DNA from 3 places in the Cohnella hongkongensis genome. Region 2 is predicted to be linked to each of the others. Evidence: riboswitches for the same ligand, from Rfam matches in the RefSeq annotation. Region 2 holds a riboswitch; each other region holds the start of a gene.
What was found. A riboswitch is a leader RNA that binds a small molecule or an ion and turns the genes downstream of it on or off. The one in region 2 is predicted to bind cyclic di-GMP.
Positions count from the first base shown of each region.

Region 1: it holds a riboswitch for cyclic di-GMP, as region 2 does, so the genes downstream of both, ACFO3S_RS12900 (transglutaminase-like domain-containing protein) here and ACFO3S_RS26995 (PilZ domain-containing protein) in region 2, are expected to answer to the same signal.
Region 3: it holds a riboswitch for cyclic di-GMP, as region 2 does, so the genes downstream of both, ACFO3S_RS08465 (DUF342 domain-containing protein) here and ACFO3S_RS26995 (PilZ domain-containing protein) in region 2, are expected to answer to the same signal.

Region 1 covers NZ_JBHSEP010000008.1:87,842-91,999, reverse strand. The annotation lists gene ACFO3S_RS12905 (collagen binding domain-containing protein) at 1-2,084, shown strand, start outside; cyclic di-GMP riboswitch class I at 2,214-2,301, shown strand; cyclic di-GMP riboswitch class I at 2,336-2,423, shown strand; gene ACFO3S_RS12900 (transglutaminase-like domain-containing protein) at 2,436-3,251, shown strand; gene ACFO3S_RS12895 (class D sortase) at 3,318-3,974, opposite strand.
Region 2 covers NZ_JBHSEP010000033.1:5,117-9,274, forward strand. The annotation lists gene ACFO3S_RS26985 (class I SAM-dependent methyltransferase) at 1-290, shown strand, start outside; gene ACFO3S_RS26990 (histidine kinase N-terminal 7TM domain-containing diguanylate cyclase) at 496-2,115, shown strand; cyclic di-GMP riboswitch class I at 2,189-2,275, shown strand; gene ACFO3S_RS26995 (PilZ domain-containing protein) at 2,381-3,070, shown strand; gene ACFO3S_RS27000 (dehydrogenase) at 3,203-3,514, opposite strand; gene ACFO3S_RS27005 (cupredoxin domain-containing protein) at 3,576-4,031, opposite strand.
Region 3 covers NZ_JBHSEP010000004.1:260,276-264,433, forward strand. The annotation lists gene ACFO3S_RS08455 (LysR family transcriptional regulator) at 1-517, opposite strand, end outside; gene ACFO3S_RS08460 (branched-chain amino acid aminotransferase) at 641-1,726, shown strand; cyclic di-GMP riboswitch class I at 1,834-1,922, shown strand; gene ACFO3S_RS08465 (DUF342 domain-containing protein) at 1,986-3,851, shown strand; gene ACFO3S_RS08470 (HD-GYP domain-containing protein) at 3,932-4,158, shown strand, end outside.

The DNA.
Region 1 (4,158 bases), on a different contig from region 2:
ACTCGTTTGAGTTGTACAAGACGAAGATCGAAGCGAATAATGACGGTGATATAAGTGGAATAGAAGGAACTAAGTTGGATCTAGAAGATAAGGCATTGTATGATCTTGTTGTTACAGACAACACATATTCTCTAACATTTAGGGAACCGCTGACGACCGCCTACACTTTGCGTTACAAGTCATATATTACAGCGGACAATGGCCAAGAAATCGGCAATAAAGCCGAATTTGAAGGACAGTCTTCGTCTGCGGTTACGGACAGCGAGATTAAGAAAATCGTTGTTTCCCTAGGAGGAGCGATCGCCGGAGCTTCCACTGGAAAGCAGAAGCTTAAAATTGTCAAGTCGGACGATGAAGGTAACCCGCTTGCCGATGCTCAATTCGAGCTGTGGAACTCCGCTAAAACGGTGCTTCTGGAGACGCTGGTAACGGGTTCGGACGGAACCGCCGAAACGGTTAAAGATTATCGATACAATGATACCAATGGATTGCCATATCTAATTGTAGAGACTGCAGCGCCGAACGGGCATGTTCGGGATTCGCAATTCGCAACCGGTAAAATCGTTAACTTTAAGGGAAATGCTGTTCCGATCGAAATTGAAAACAAGAAAATTCGTCAGGGCTTCCAGCTAATCAAGGTCGATTCCGCGAATACCTCGATTAAATTGGAAGGCGCCGAGTTTAAACTGCTTGATTCGAATGGCAATCAGGTTGGAGATCTGTTGACGACGGATGGCAATGGACAAATTGCTGCGAGGGATTTGGCCCCAGGCACCTACAAGCTGGAGGAAGTGAAGGCTCCGTTGTTCTATTCGTTGGATCCGACGCCGATCCAGTTGGACATTGCGGCCAATCAGACTGAGATTGTCGAACTCGAAGCAAAGAATTCGAAAGGCACGGGCGGCGAGCTTGTGGTCATTAAGGTAAATGCTAAGACGGAAGAAAAATTGAAAGATATTAAGTTTCAACTGAAAGATGCCAATGGCACTGTTGTGGGTGAAGATCGAACGGACGTCAATGGCGTAATTAGGTTTACAGGCTTGGATTATGGAAACTATACGTTGGAGGAAATGGAAGCTGAAGGTTTCGTAATCGAACAAGCCGAGACCGCGATTGTGATTACACAGCCAACGACGATAATCACGATAGAGAACAAGGCGAACGATCGTTCCGTCCGATTGACGAAGTACAATGCGAGCAAAACTCTGGTTCTCGGCGGAGCCGTCTTCGAACTGCAAGAACAGACGACGGCAATGGATCTGGAAGGTAACCCGATCTTCAAGCCAGTTTCCGGCATCGACGCATCCAAGCTGACGACTGATTCGAACGGTCAACTTTTCCTTGAAGATTTGCCGGCGAACAAGTATCGGCTGATCGAGGTGAAAGCTCCTAACGACTATCGTCTGAACGCGGATCCGGTCGAATTCGAGATTACGACGAATCAGACGTCGACGGTTCTGGTAGAAAAAACAAACGAGAGAATTCCGAGCTCGGGCGGCGGAGGTTGGACGCCTCCTCCGGAGACGCCGAAGCCAACGGAGGAGCCTGAGCCTACGGAATCTCCAGAACCTACGGAGTCTCCGAAGCCTACTGAATCTCCAGAGCCTTCCGAAACGCCGGGACCGACGGATCCGACAGATCCGACAGATCCGGAGGAACCGAAGCAGCCGGAAACGAAGATTGAAGAGAAAACGACGAACGACAAGCCGGTGGAAGGAAAAACGGAAGTTCCGGAAGGCGGCAAGGTGAGAGTCGGCGAAGAGCCGGAGCACGGTACGGTCCGCATTACGCCGGACGGCAAATGGGAATACACGCCTGACAAAGACTACAAAGGCAAAGATTCCTTCACCATCGTCATTACCGATTCGGATGGCAACGAACAAGAAATTCTCGTCGAGATCGACGTGGAAGACGTTCCACGCGGCGGGGTATCTGACGAGGAACAAGCTCCGGGCAGCACCAAGACTTTGCCGAAAACCGGCGAGAACAGTTCGCTGCCGCTTCAGCTGGCCGGTGTGGCGCTTATCGCTGCAGGAGCGTTCCTCATGAATCGCAATCGTATTTTCCGTATGAAGAAAAACTAGAGAGATAGAGAAATAGAGAGAAAAAATCAAAGTCGAATTAGAGAAAATAGCGAAAAACCTGCCGATTGACTGGCAGGTTTTTCCTTGCAAATTCGACGAAAATTCGCTATAATTTAATTACAAAAGCAAGCTCGATAACGGCAAACCTGTCGAAAGACAGCGACGCAAAGCTAGAGGGTCTTCCCTTCCGCAGGAAGGATGACAGCCAGCTACCGAAGGACTCGGCTTTTTTTGTTTTATTCGGACAAGCTTCACGATAATGGCAAACCTGTCGAAAGGCAGTGGCGCAAAGCTAGAGGGTCTTCCCTTCCGCAAGAAGGATGACAGCCAGCTACCGAAAGGAGTTTATCCATGTTCAGATATGCTCGACTGCTCTTGTCGGCGCTTGTTCTCTTCGCCGCAATTCCGGCTGTCGCCTATGGAAGCGCGGGAGCGAACAAGGCGACTCTGGACACGTCCCAATTGGACAAGGGGACGATCGGCATTCGGTTGGCGTACAAGCCTTCCGTGAACACGAAAGCGAAAATATCGAAGGGAAGCGCAAGCTATATCTATACGCTGACCCCAGAGGCGAAAGGACAGACGACTTGGCTGCCGCTGCAGATGGGGAACGGGCAATACGAGGTTGCCGTGCTGGAGAACGTATCCGGTACGAAGTACCGCGTCCTTTCCTCGGAGAAGATCGACGTCGCCGTTGCGAGAACGACCGATGTTTATCTGAATTCCACTCAAAATATCGGTTGGAAGGACGCGGAGGAGGCGCTTGCCAAAGCGAAGGAATTGACTCGCAACGCAACCACCGACGAAGAGAAGGCCAAAGCGGTCTACGAATATATCGTTCAAAATGTGAGCTACGATAAGGAACTGGCGCGCAAGGTCACTGCGGACTACTTGCCGGATATAGACGAGACGCTGGCATCGGGACAAGCGATCTGTTACGGGTATGCGACTTTGTACGCGGCAATGCTGCGCAGCGCGGGCATCCCGACCAAGCTGGCGATGGGAACTTCGACGCATGTGGCGGAATACCATGCATGGAACGAAGTCTATCTGAACGGCAAGTGGGTCGTCGTGGACACGACAGTGGACGCAGGCCTTGGCAAAAACAAGAAAAACGCAGCGTTCGCCAAAAAGGGAAGCGACTATACGGCAATCAAATATTATTAGATTTTCAGAAGAAACAGGCCGGAATCGTCATCGATTCCGGCCTGTTTTGCATTGTTGCGGGCGTTCTCAAGCATCCTCTTCGATAAGCTCGGCGTGGACGATGAGCCGATGCGTAGGATTAACGAGCGGGTCGCACGTAATCAAGGTCAGAATCGCTTTGTTTCCGTCCGCGTTCAGTACGGAGAGATCGGTCGGAACGACGACTTTGATGTCCGTCACGCGGTAGGCGATGCTCCTGTCCCTCAGCCGAATATCGATTCGATCTCCGATCTCCATCTCGTCAAGCCGGTTAAACATTCGCCCCTTCGTTCTTGCGCGGTGGGCGGCGACCGCCGCATTGCCGACCTCGCCGAGCGGGGCCGTCTCCGTCATATGAGCGGCGCCGACTTTCATATTTTTCTGCGTCGCTCCCGCCAGAATCGGCAGCTTCAGATCGATTTTGTCAATCTGAATGATGGCGATCGTCTTGTCGTCCATAGGCACCGATTCTTCATCGGGCGCATTGGACTCGACGGGTCCTTCGATTCCTCGATCGAGCACTTCGGAAAGCTGAACGAATTCCTGCTGCAAGGCGTATGAGCGCGTCGGATCGACGGTAGACAACGACCTTTCCATTTCGCTTAGCAGCCGCTTCTGCTCCCGGTCATCGACATATTCGCGGACGAAGGGGAAGGCGACCAGAATAAGCCCGGCGGCGATCAAAGCGTAGGCTATTTTTTTCATTCACGTCCTCCTGGCGTTGCAAGTGCTTTATCGTTAAGCTTGCGCGTTCTAACAGGGAGATGCCCCCGACTATAAAATCATAAATGATCCGGCTGAACAAAAACTGTACAGCGTATCCGAATCAGTTAACTCTCGGCGGAGAACGGGCTGACCGGATGGAATATATTTCTTCCCCGAAGGACAG
Region 2 (4,158 bases):
TCCGCCAAATCTCCCAGCCCGCGCTGCAGCCGTTGCTGAAGCACGGCATTCTAAAGGAGCGGTTCGCGGCTCTTGCGACGGATGCGATTCGGGCGAATTTGCTGGAGCTTGCCGGCTATCGCACTCAGCTGCTCGAGTTTGTCGACTTGGAGCATACGCCGAAAAACCTGCTGATTCGAGCCGTTAAAGGCCGCGGCAAGCCCGATCTCGAGAATCTGAGAGCGGAGTACGAGCGTTTTCGCGATTTTCTGTCCGTTTCTCCCTACATGGAAAGGGATTTCAAACAATAAATCTAAAGTCTTATAAAAATAAGTAAAAAAGGACTTGAAATTGGATGGGAAATATATAAAATAAAGTCTTTCGATGGATATCTTATTGTCGGAAAAAGCGGCGATATGGTAAAATCAAACATGCCTGCCGCATTTTTTAATCCAGCCCTTTTATGAAAAGGTGAATGCCTTGGGAGTCGAATGGATTGATTTTATCCTTTTTCTTATGCTTTTTGTTTTATTCGTCGTCGTCATTGCCGTAAACAGAATCACGACGACGCATAAAGTGTATTTGGCGTTTCATTTTGTTATGATGTTATGGCCACTGGGGCAGTTCGCCGTTAAGCTGACGGATTTCCCGGGCGTTCAGCTGTTCTTCATCAACTTATCCTTCGTAGCCATGGGGGCGCTCGGCCCCGGATGGTTATTCTTTGTTTTTTTCCTGACGAACAAGGCGACGCAGATGAGGGGCGGGCGGGTTCTGCTGTATATTACGCCTGCGACACTGTGCGTCGCTGCGGCCCTGTGGAATCCGGACAACCTGTTCATGGCCCCGGCCGCGGACAACTATACGGTTCGTGAGTACGGCCCTCTGTTCTGGCTGCTTGTGCTCAGCCAGTTCGCGTACTTTTTTATCGCTCTGCTGAATATGTTCCAAGCGCTGAAAACGGTCACTTCCGTGAATCAGCGCAAGCAGCTTGCAACCGCTTTAATCGGCATGTTCGTGCTGACGGGACTCGGACTTCTCGACGTATTCGTCAACGTCCTGCTGGACGAGTGGCTGCCGGTCGTGCCGGGCTTGCTGTCGCTGGGCATTCTGCTGTCCGACCTCTGCTTCGTCATCGCCATCTACCGGTTCGGCATGCTGGACATTCTGAGCATGGCTCAACGGGACATTTTCGAGCATATGACGACCGGCGTGATCGTGGTGGACGAGAACGGCAAGGTGCTGGAGGTCAACCGCGGGGCGTCTCCCCTCGTTCAAGTAACGAAGGGAGACACGTTCGAGATGGAGAAGTTCCTGGCCCCGCTGCAGGTGCAGGGGGAAGTCTACGAATTTCTGTATCGCTATAATCACCATCCCCACGAGAAGCTGCAGATGGAGTTTTCGCTGCAGGATTCGTCGGGCCGACACGTCTCGATTCAAATTTCGCCCGTCCTGGACAGCAGGAAGACGCTGCTGGGGCGGATCATTACGTTTCACGACGTCTCGGAGCTGCGCAAGCTGGTCGTGGAGATGAACCGCAAGAACGAAGCGCTGCACGAGCGCAATCTGGAGCTGATCACGATCCAGGAAGAGCTGTTTCGCGTCAATCAGAAGCTGGAGCAGATGGCCGTCACCGACGGATTGACCGGGTGCTTCAACCGCAGATATTTAATGCAGCAGTTGGAGCATGAAGTGCTGTTGAACATGAGGTATCAGATTCCGTTCGCCATCTTCCTGTTCGATATCGACCATTTTAAACAAATCAACGACAAATACGGCCATCTCGTCGGCGACGAGGTGCTTCGCAGCACGGCGGACACCGTCCGGTCCATGCTTCGGAGAACCGATATTCTGGCCCGTTACGGGGGAGAGGAATTCACCGTATATTTGCCTCATACGAACCGGGAGCAGGCGGAGCTGCTGGCGGAAAGAATTATGCTGGCCGTCGGAGAAAATCAGGTTGACGCGGGCTCGGAGAAGGTAGGCGTCACGATCAGTATGGGGGTGCTGTCCGAATCCAGCGAAAATCTGAAGTTCGGCGATCCCAAGGAATATTTGCGAGAGGTGTTCTCGAGCGCGGACGCCGCGCTGTACAAGGCGAAGAACGAAGGGCGGAACCGGGTGGTCATGGCTCGCTGAGAGGTGAGACCGTCGGCAAAAAACATATGACGAAAAGCGGTTAAATATGGTACAATCATGCCATCGAGATGGATGACGATAAAGGCAAACTTGCCGAAAGGCAAGGACGCAAAGCTACAGGGTCTAATGTCTTGCGGACGATGACAGCCTGGCTGCCGATAGTCCCCACATGGATGATTCAGGCGAAGCGGGCTGCTCTATATAGAGAGTTGCCTGTTTTTTTTGCATATAGAGAAGCAGACAGGCAGGAGATGGAGGGACGTGGATGGCCTATACTGGAGACAACAGAGTCGCTTTATCCGACAAGGACTTGCTTCCCTTGAACGTGCTGCTGCACTGCCGAACCGTCGTGGAGGGGAAAAATTTCGTCACGACGGGCGTCATGACCTATGTGGAGGGCGAGCTGTTCGAGGTCGAGATTCCGGAGTTCGAGCAGTTCGATCTGGGAGAAACGGTGAAGCTGACCGTATACTCCCCGGCGGGGATTCAGTCCATGTCATCGATTGTGTTCGCGAAATACGAAGGAGCGATCGCGCTTCTGCAGCCCCCCGAGCTGCAAAAGAGATTCAAGGAAAGAAGGGAGCATCCCCGGGTCGAGATCGACGGGAGCGTCAAGAGGGTTCGCGTGCTGAGCGATTCCGGAGAGGGAGCGGACGTCCCGGATGCGGAAAGCCTCAAAATTCACGACATCAGCATATCCGGAATCAGCTTCTCCGGCTCCGACGCCCCGCATTTCGCGTCGAAGTCGAGGTTGAGGGCGACGATCGAGATCGGCATTACGTTCGACTGCGAGCTCGAAATCGTACGCCGCGAGCGTCTGGAGGAATCGATTCTGTGCGGGGCCAGGATGCATGTTGTCGAGCCCGAGATGCTTCGCCCGCTGCGCGCGCTCATTCTGCGTCAGCAGGTACAGAAAAATGCGAATACCCGCCGCAGCGCCGTCAAGAAAAGCTAGCGGAAAAAAGAAGCAGACCCGGCCGGGTCTGCTTTTTGCGCGATTCTGCGTCTAGAGGACGCCGAGGGCATTTTTGCTTGGGCGAGCGTGAATGAGCGGCATATCCCTTCCTCGCCCTTCGCCTCCGTTGGCTTATCCCCCGAACGCGTCGCGGAAAGCTTTCATGAGCTTGGCCCGATCGACGTTCCACAGCTCGGCGATGTCTCCGCTGACTTCCTCGTCCCACCAGTCGGCCAGCTTCTTGCGATTGCTCTTGTTTTCCGCGATCCACATCAGATTGCCGATCACCCGCTTGAAATACAGCTCTTCCGCTTGCCGGACAAGCGGGGAAGGGATGTGCTGCTTTAGCCTTTTGACGGTCCGGTACAGCTCGTTCGAACAAGCCCGGCGAATGCTGCGCGGCGTCGGCAGCGGGGCGGAGTGCTTTTCCTGAAACATTTTCACCGGCTACACCTGCCTCTCTTCCATACCCTATGCGGGAGAAAAAGCGGCGGTCACCGCCAGGCTATTGAATGACGAGGTACCCGACCATCGGGCCGCCCGTTTTCGGATCGGCATGCGTCTGACAGATGATCGTATAAATACCGGCTTCCTTCGGCGTGAAATTGACGACGGTCGTCTTGCCTTTGCTGATGTTGCCCTTGATATCCAAGCCTTCGATGACGAACGGATGGGACTGGCCGTTGATGCCGGTAATCCGCAGTTCGACCGGAACGCCTTTCTTGGCGACGACCGTACCCGGGTAGAACAGGTAAGTCTCGAGCTTCTTGCCGTTATCCGCCGTAGCCGTAAACTCTCCCGTCGTCAGATGCAGCACCTGCTTGCCCGCTTCCTGGCCAGCAGGGGCCATCGCGGGCTTCGATTGCTGCCAGCCGATGTAGGCCCCGGCCAAAATGACGACCGCCGCGATCACGGCGTACAGTTGGATCTTCTTGCGATTAAGGATGACGATCTTATTCATGCCGCGCTCTCTCCTCTTCAACTTTGTCCACCTCTATGTCCACCTCAATGTCCACCTAATCGAAGTTTATGCGGAGGCCCGTCCTCTCATGACAAGCCTGCAACGATTTTACGAGAACGCCGTATAA
Region 3 (4,158 bases), on a different contig from region 2:
GGAGCAGCGCGACGAAAGGATCGGAAGGCAGCGGAAGCATCGAATAGTGTTGGGATTGGAAGTCGGACTGGAACGGAAGTCGGGTGACGATAAATTCGAGCTCCCGGTTCTCAAGCAGCTCCCCGAGCAGGAAGTGATCGCCCTCCTGGATTTTGAAGGTCACCTGAGGATATTTCTCCGTAAATCGGCGGAGAACCGGAGGGAGCAGCGAGACGCACGATACGACCGCGCCGATCGACAGAACGCCCTGTACGCCCTCTCCGAGCTCCTGCACGTAGGTGATCGTATCTTCGAACTGCTTCATCAGCGCGATGGCCCGATCTCTCAGCATCTCCCCGGCCTGGGTTAGCTGAAGCCGCTTGCCGTTGCGATCGAACAGCACGACGCCAAGCTCCTGCTCCATCTGCTTGAGCTGGCGGCTGAGCGGAGGCTGCTCCATGTTCAGCTGCTTGGCCGCCCGGGTAATCTGTCCTTCGTGCGCGATCGCGAGAAAGTAACGAAGCTGCCGCATATCCATGTAAACCGCCTCCATACCTGAAAGGTATACATTACCGACAAAACAGATATTATCAATATACATCCCGCTCTGGTATCATTCAATTATAAAGCGCTCGCATAATAAGGAGGAGAAGAAGCGGACATGGCCCACAACATCGCGGTAGAGCGGACGACCGCCCCCAAGAAGAAACCCGAAGCTTCGTCGCTCGTCTTCGGCAAGCAGTTCACGGATCATATGTTTATCATGGAATATACGGAAGGCCAAGGCTGGCACGATATGAGAATCGTACCTTACCAGCCGATCTCGCTCGATCCGGCCGCCAAAGTGTTTCACTACGGCCAGACCGTCTTCGAGGGCATGAAGGCCTACAAGACGCCGGGGGGATCGGCGCTGCTGTTCCGGCCCTTCAAAAATTTGCAGAGGCTGAACCGCTCCAACGCCCGTCTCAGCATTCCGCCGGTCGACGAGGATCTGGCGATGGCCGCGCTGAAGAAGCTGCTGGAGATCGACGAGGACTGGATTCCGACAGACGAGGGCACTTCGCTGTACATTCGCCCGTTCATCATCTCGACCGAGGCGACGTTGGGCGTATCCCCTTCGGAGAGCTATTATTTCATCATTATTTTGTCCCCGGTAGGCTCTTATTACGCCGAAGGGATTAACCCGGTCACGATCTATGTGGAGTCGGAATACGTCCGCGCGGTGCCGGGCGGCGTCGGCAACGCCAAAACCGGGGGCAACTACGCGGCAGGGCTTAAAGCGCAAGAGGAGGCATCCGGCAAAGGGTATTCGCAGGTGCTGTGGCTGGACGGCGTGCACCGCAAATATATCGAAGAGGTCGGCAGCATGAACGTCTTCTTCAAGATCGCCGGCAAAGTCGTCACCCCCGCGCTGAACGGAAGCATTCTGGACGGAGTAACGCGGGATTCCGTCCTTCAAGTGCTGAAGCATTGGGGGATCGACGTCGAGGAGCGCGCAGTTTCGATCGACGAGCTGGTCGAGGCTTATCGGAAGGGAACGCTGGAGGAAGCGTTCGGCACGGGCACGGCGGCCGTCATCTCTCCGATCGGTGAGTTGAACTGGCGGGGCGACAAGCTGACGTTGAACGGTGGGCGCACCGGACCGCTGTCCGCCCGAGTGTACGACTTCATGACGGGGATCCAGAGGGGAACGGTCGAGGATCCGTTCGGATGGATCGTCCGGCTGGAATCGGCGGTTAATCGATAAATCTCTTGAAATCATTGCGACTATAGACTTATAATTAATAGTGATGCACGACGTAAATAGGCGGAGATGTTCAATTTTACTAGTTAAATATACATCGAGGAGACGCATACAGGAAACGGCAAACCTTTCGAAAGATAGGGACGCAAAGCTATGGGCCTAAAGAACTTCCCAGTTCAACGGCTGCCAGGCCGCCGAATGGAGCGTTAAGGCACTTTCCCATTCGGGAGAGTGTCTTTTTTGTTGTCGCGAGGTGTGAAGCTTGAACAAGCATATTTCCGAATCCGAATTGAGACAGTTGATTCGCCGGCTGGATATCGGCGGCGAAGACGGGGAGGGGGAGCCGGAGACGGCGCCCGCACCGGACGAACGGGAGGAGGGGGGGCGCTCTCCCGGACAGGACGGCACGATTCGGGTTCGCAATCAGCAAATCTATGTGCAGAATCCCGGGCCCGGAGGCGAGTATGCCGTTATCTACCCGATGAGCCCGGTGCGGCTGTTCGTCAACGGCGAGGAAGTGGCCTGGGAAGCCCAAGTGCGGGCCGAGGACAAAATGACGTGGGGCATCGAGGAGCAGCCTCTATTCGAGATTACGATTACCGAGGACAAGCTGCAGGCCCATCTGCGCCTGTTCGCGAAAGAGCGTTATGCGGCCAGACTGGTCGATGCCGGCCCCGACCGGAGAGTGATCGTCCGGGCGGAGGACGACGAGAGCATCGTTCTGAAAACTGTCCAGTTAGCCGACGTGGTGGCGAGGCTCGAGGAGATGTCGATCAAGTCCCGCATCGAATTCGGCGCCATTCAGAGGGAGCTGCTGAACCCGACCTTCGAGCCTGTCGTCGTGGCCAGCGGCAAGCCGTCGGTAGAGGGCGAGGACGCCCGGCTGGAAATTTATTTCGATCAGCAGGTGAGGAGCGAGTTTTTCGAAGCCGACGGAGTGATCGACTTTCGCAACCACCTTCGGATTCCGACCGTCCAGAAGGGCGATCTGATGGCCCGGAAAATTCCGATGGTGGACGGAACCGCCGGGTACGACGTGTTGGGCAACATTACGCTGCCGCAGCCTCCCAAGGATCTGTTTATTCTGACGAAGCCCAGCGTCGAGCTGACCCCGGACGGCCAGGTCATCGCGAGGAAGCAGGGGAGGCCCAGAATAACCGGGGGGAAGATCAAGACGTTCGACGTCTCCACTTCGTACGTCGTCTCGGGCAACGTAGATATTTCGACCGGCAATATCGTGTTTTCCGGAGACGTGATCGTCTGCGGGGACGTCACCGACAACATGATCGTCGAATCGCTCGGCAACGTGTACGTCTACGGTCATGTGTTCAATTCGACGATCACGGCCACTGGCAGCATCAATGTTCGCGGCAATGTCATTTCCAGTCGGCTGTATTCCGGTTACTTCGGCGTCTTGTTCAATCGTCTCTATCATACGTCCAAGCAGCTTTGCGACTGGATAGAGAAGCTGCTCGCGGCGTCCGGGACGCTAGAGGGGGCGCTCGAGGCGAAGCGGCAGCCGGTGCGCTTCGGCCAGATTGTGCAGCTTCTCCTCGAGACGAAGATGAGGGAGATCGTTCCGCTGATCAAGGAGCTGCAGTTCGTCATCACCAACATTCGCAACATCCGGCAGACGGAGTACGAGAAGCTGAAGGAAATTTCCGAAGTGTTCACGATGCCGACGAAGCTGATCGAGACGGCTACCCGCGAGTTCGTCCAGGGATTTCTCGCGCTGCTTCAGGACACTCACGGGGATGTGGCCCGAATGCAGGAGGAGCAAGTGGAGATCAGCATCAACCAATGCCAGGGCAGCGAATTGAAGTCGAACGGAGACATCGTCATTCACCGCGACGGCGTGCTGCTGTGCGAGCTGTATTCCGCCCGGAACATCGTCTTCCTGTCAGAACAGGCGATATGCCGGGGTTCTCGGCTCGACGCCGGCGACAGCATCAAGGCGATGACCGTCGGCGGCCAGACCGGGGCCAACTCGGTGCTGAAAGCAAGGCGAAAGGTTCAGGTGAATAAAATGTATTCCGGGCGAGTCTGCGTCGGAAAGTACTGCAAGGACATTTTCGAGCCGGTCGGGCGCACGGTATTCGATGTTCAGGCCTTGAAGAGGCACATCTAAACGGTCGACCCTAAGCGCAACATAAAGATTAGCATGGTGGGATGAACATGGGTTCGAGTCAACTAAAGGGATATATCGGGATGCGAGTCAATCGCAACATCTACAACGACAGCGGCACGCTGGTCGTTCCCGTCTCGCGGGTGCTGACGGATCGCGATGTCCGGCTGCTGGCCAGACAGGGCGTCGCTCTCAGCGAGCAGGATGTGGAGGCGGTGTCGATCGTTCATCTGATCGATTCGGCGATTTGGGAAGTCCGGGAAATGTTCGAATGCGCGAAGCGGACCGAACGAATTCCGTTCGCCCGCGT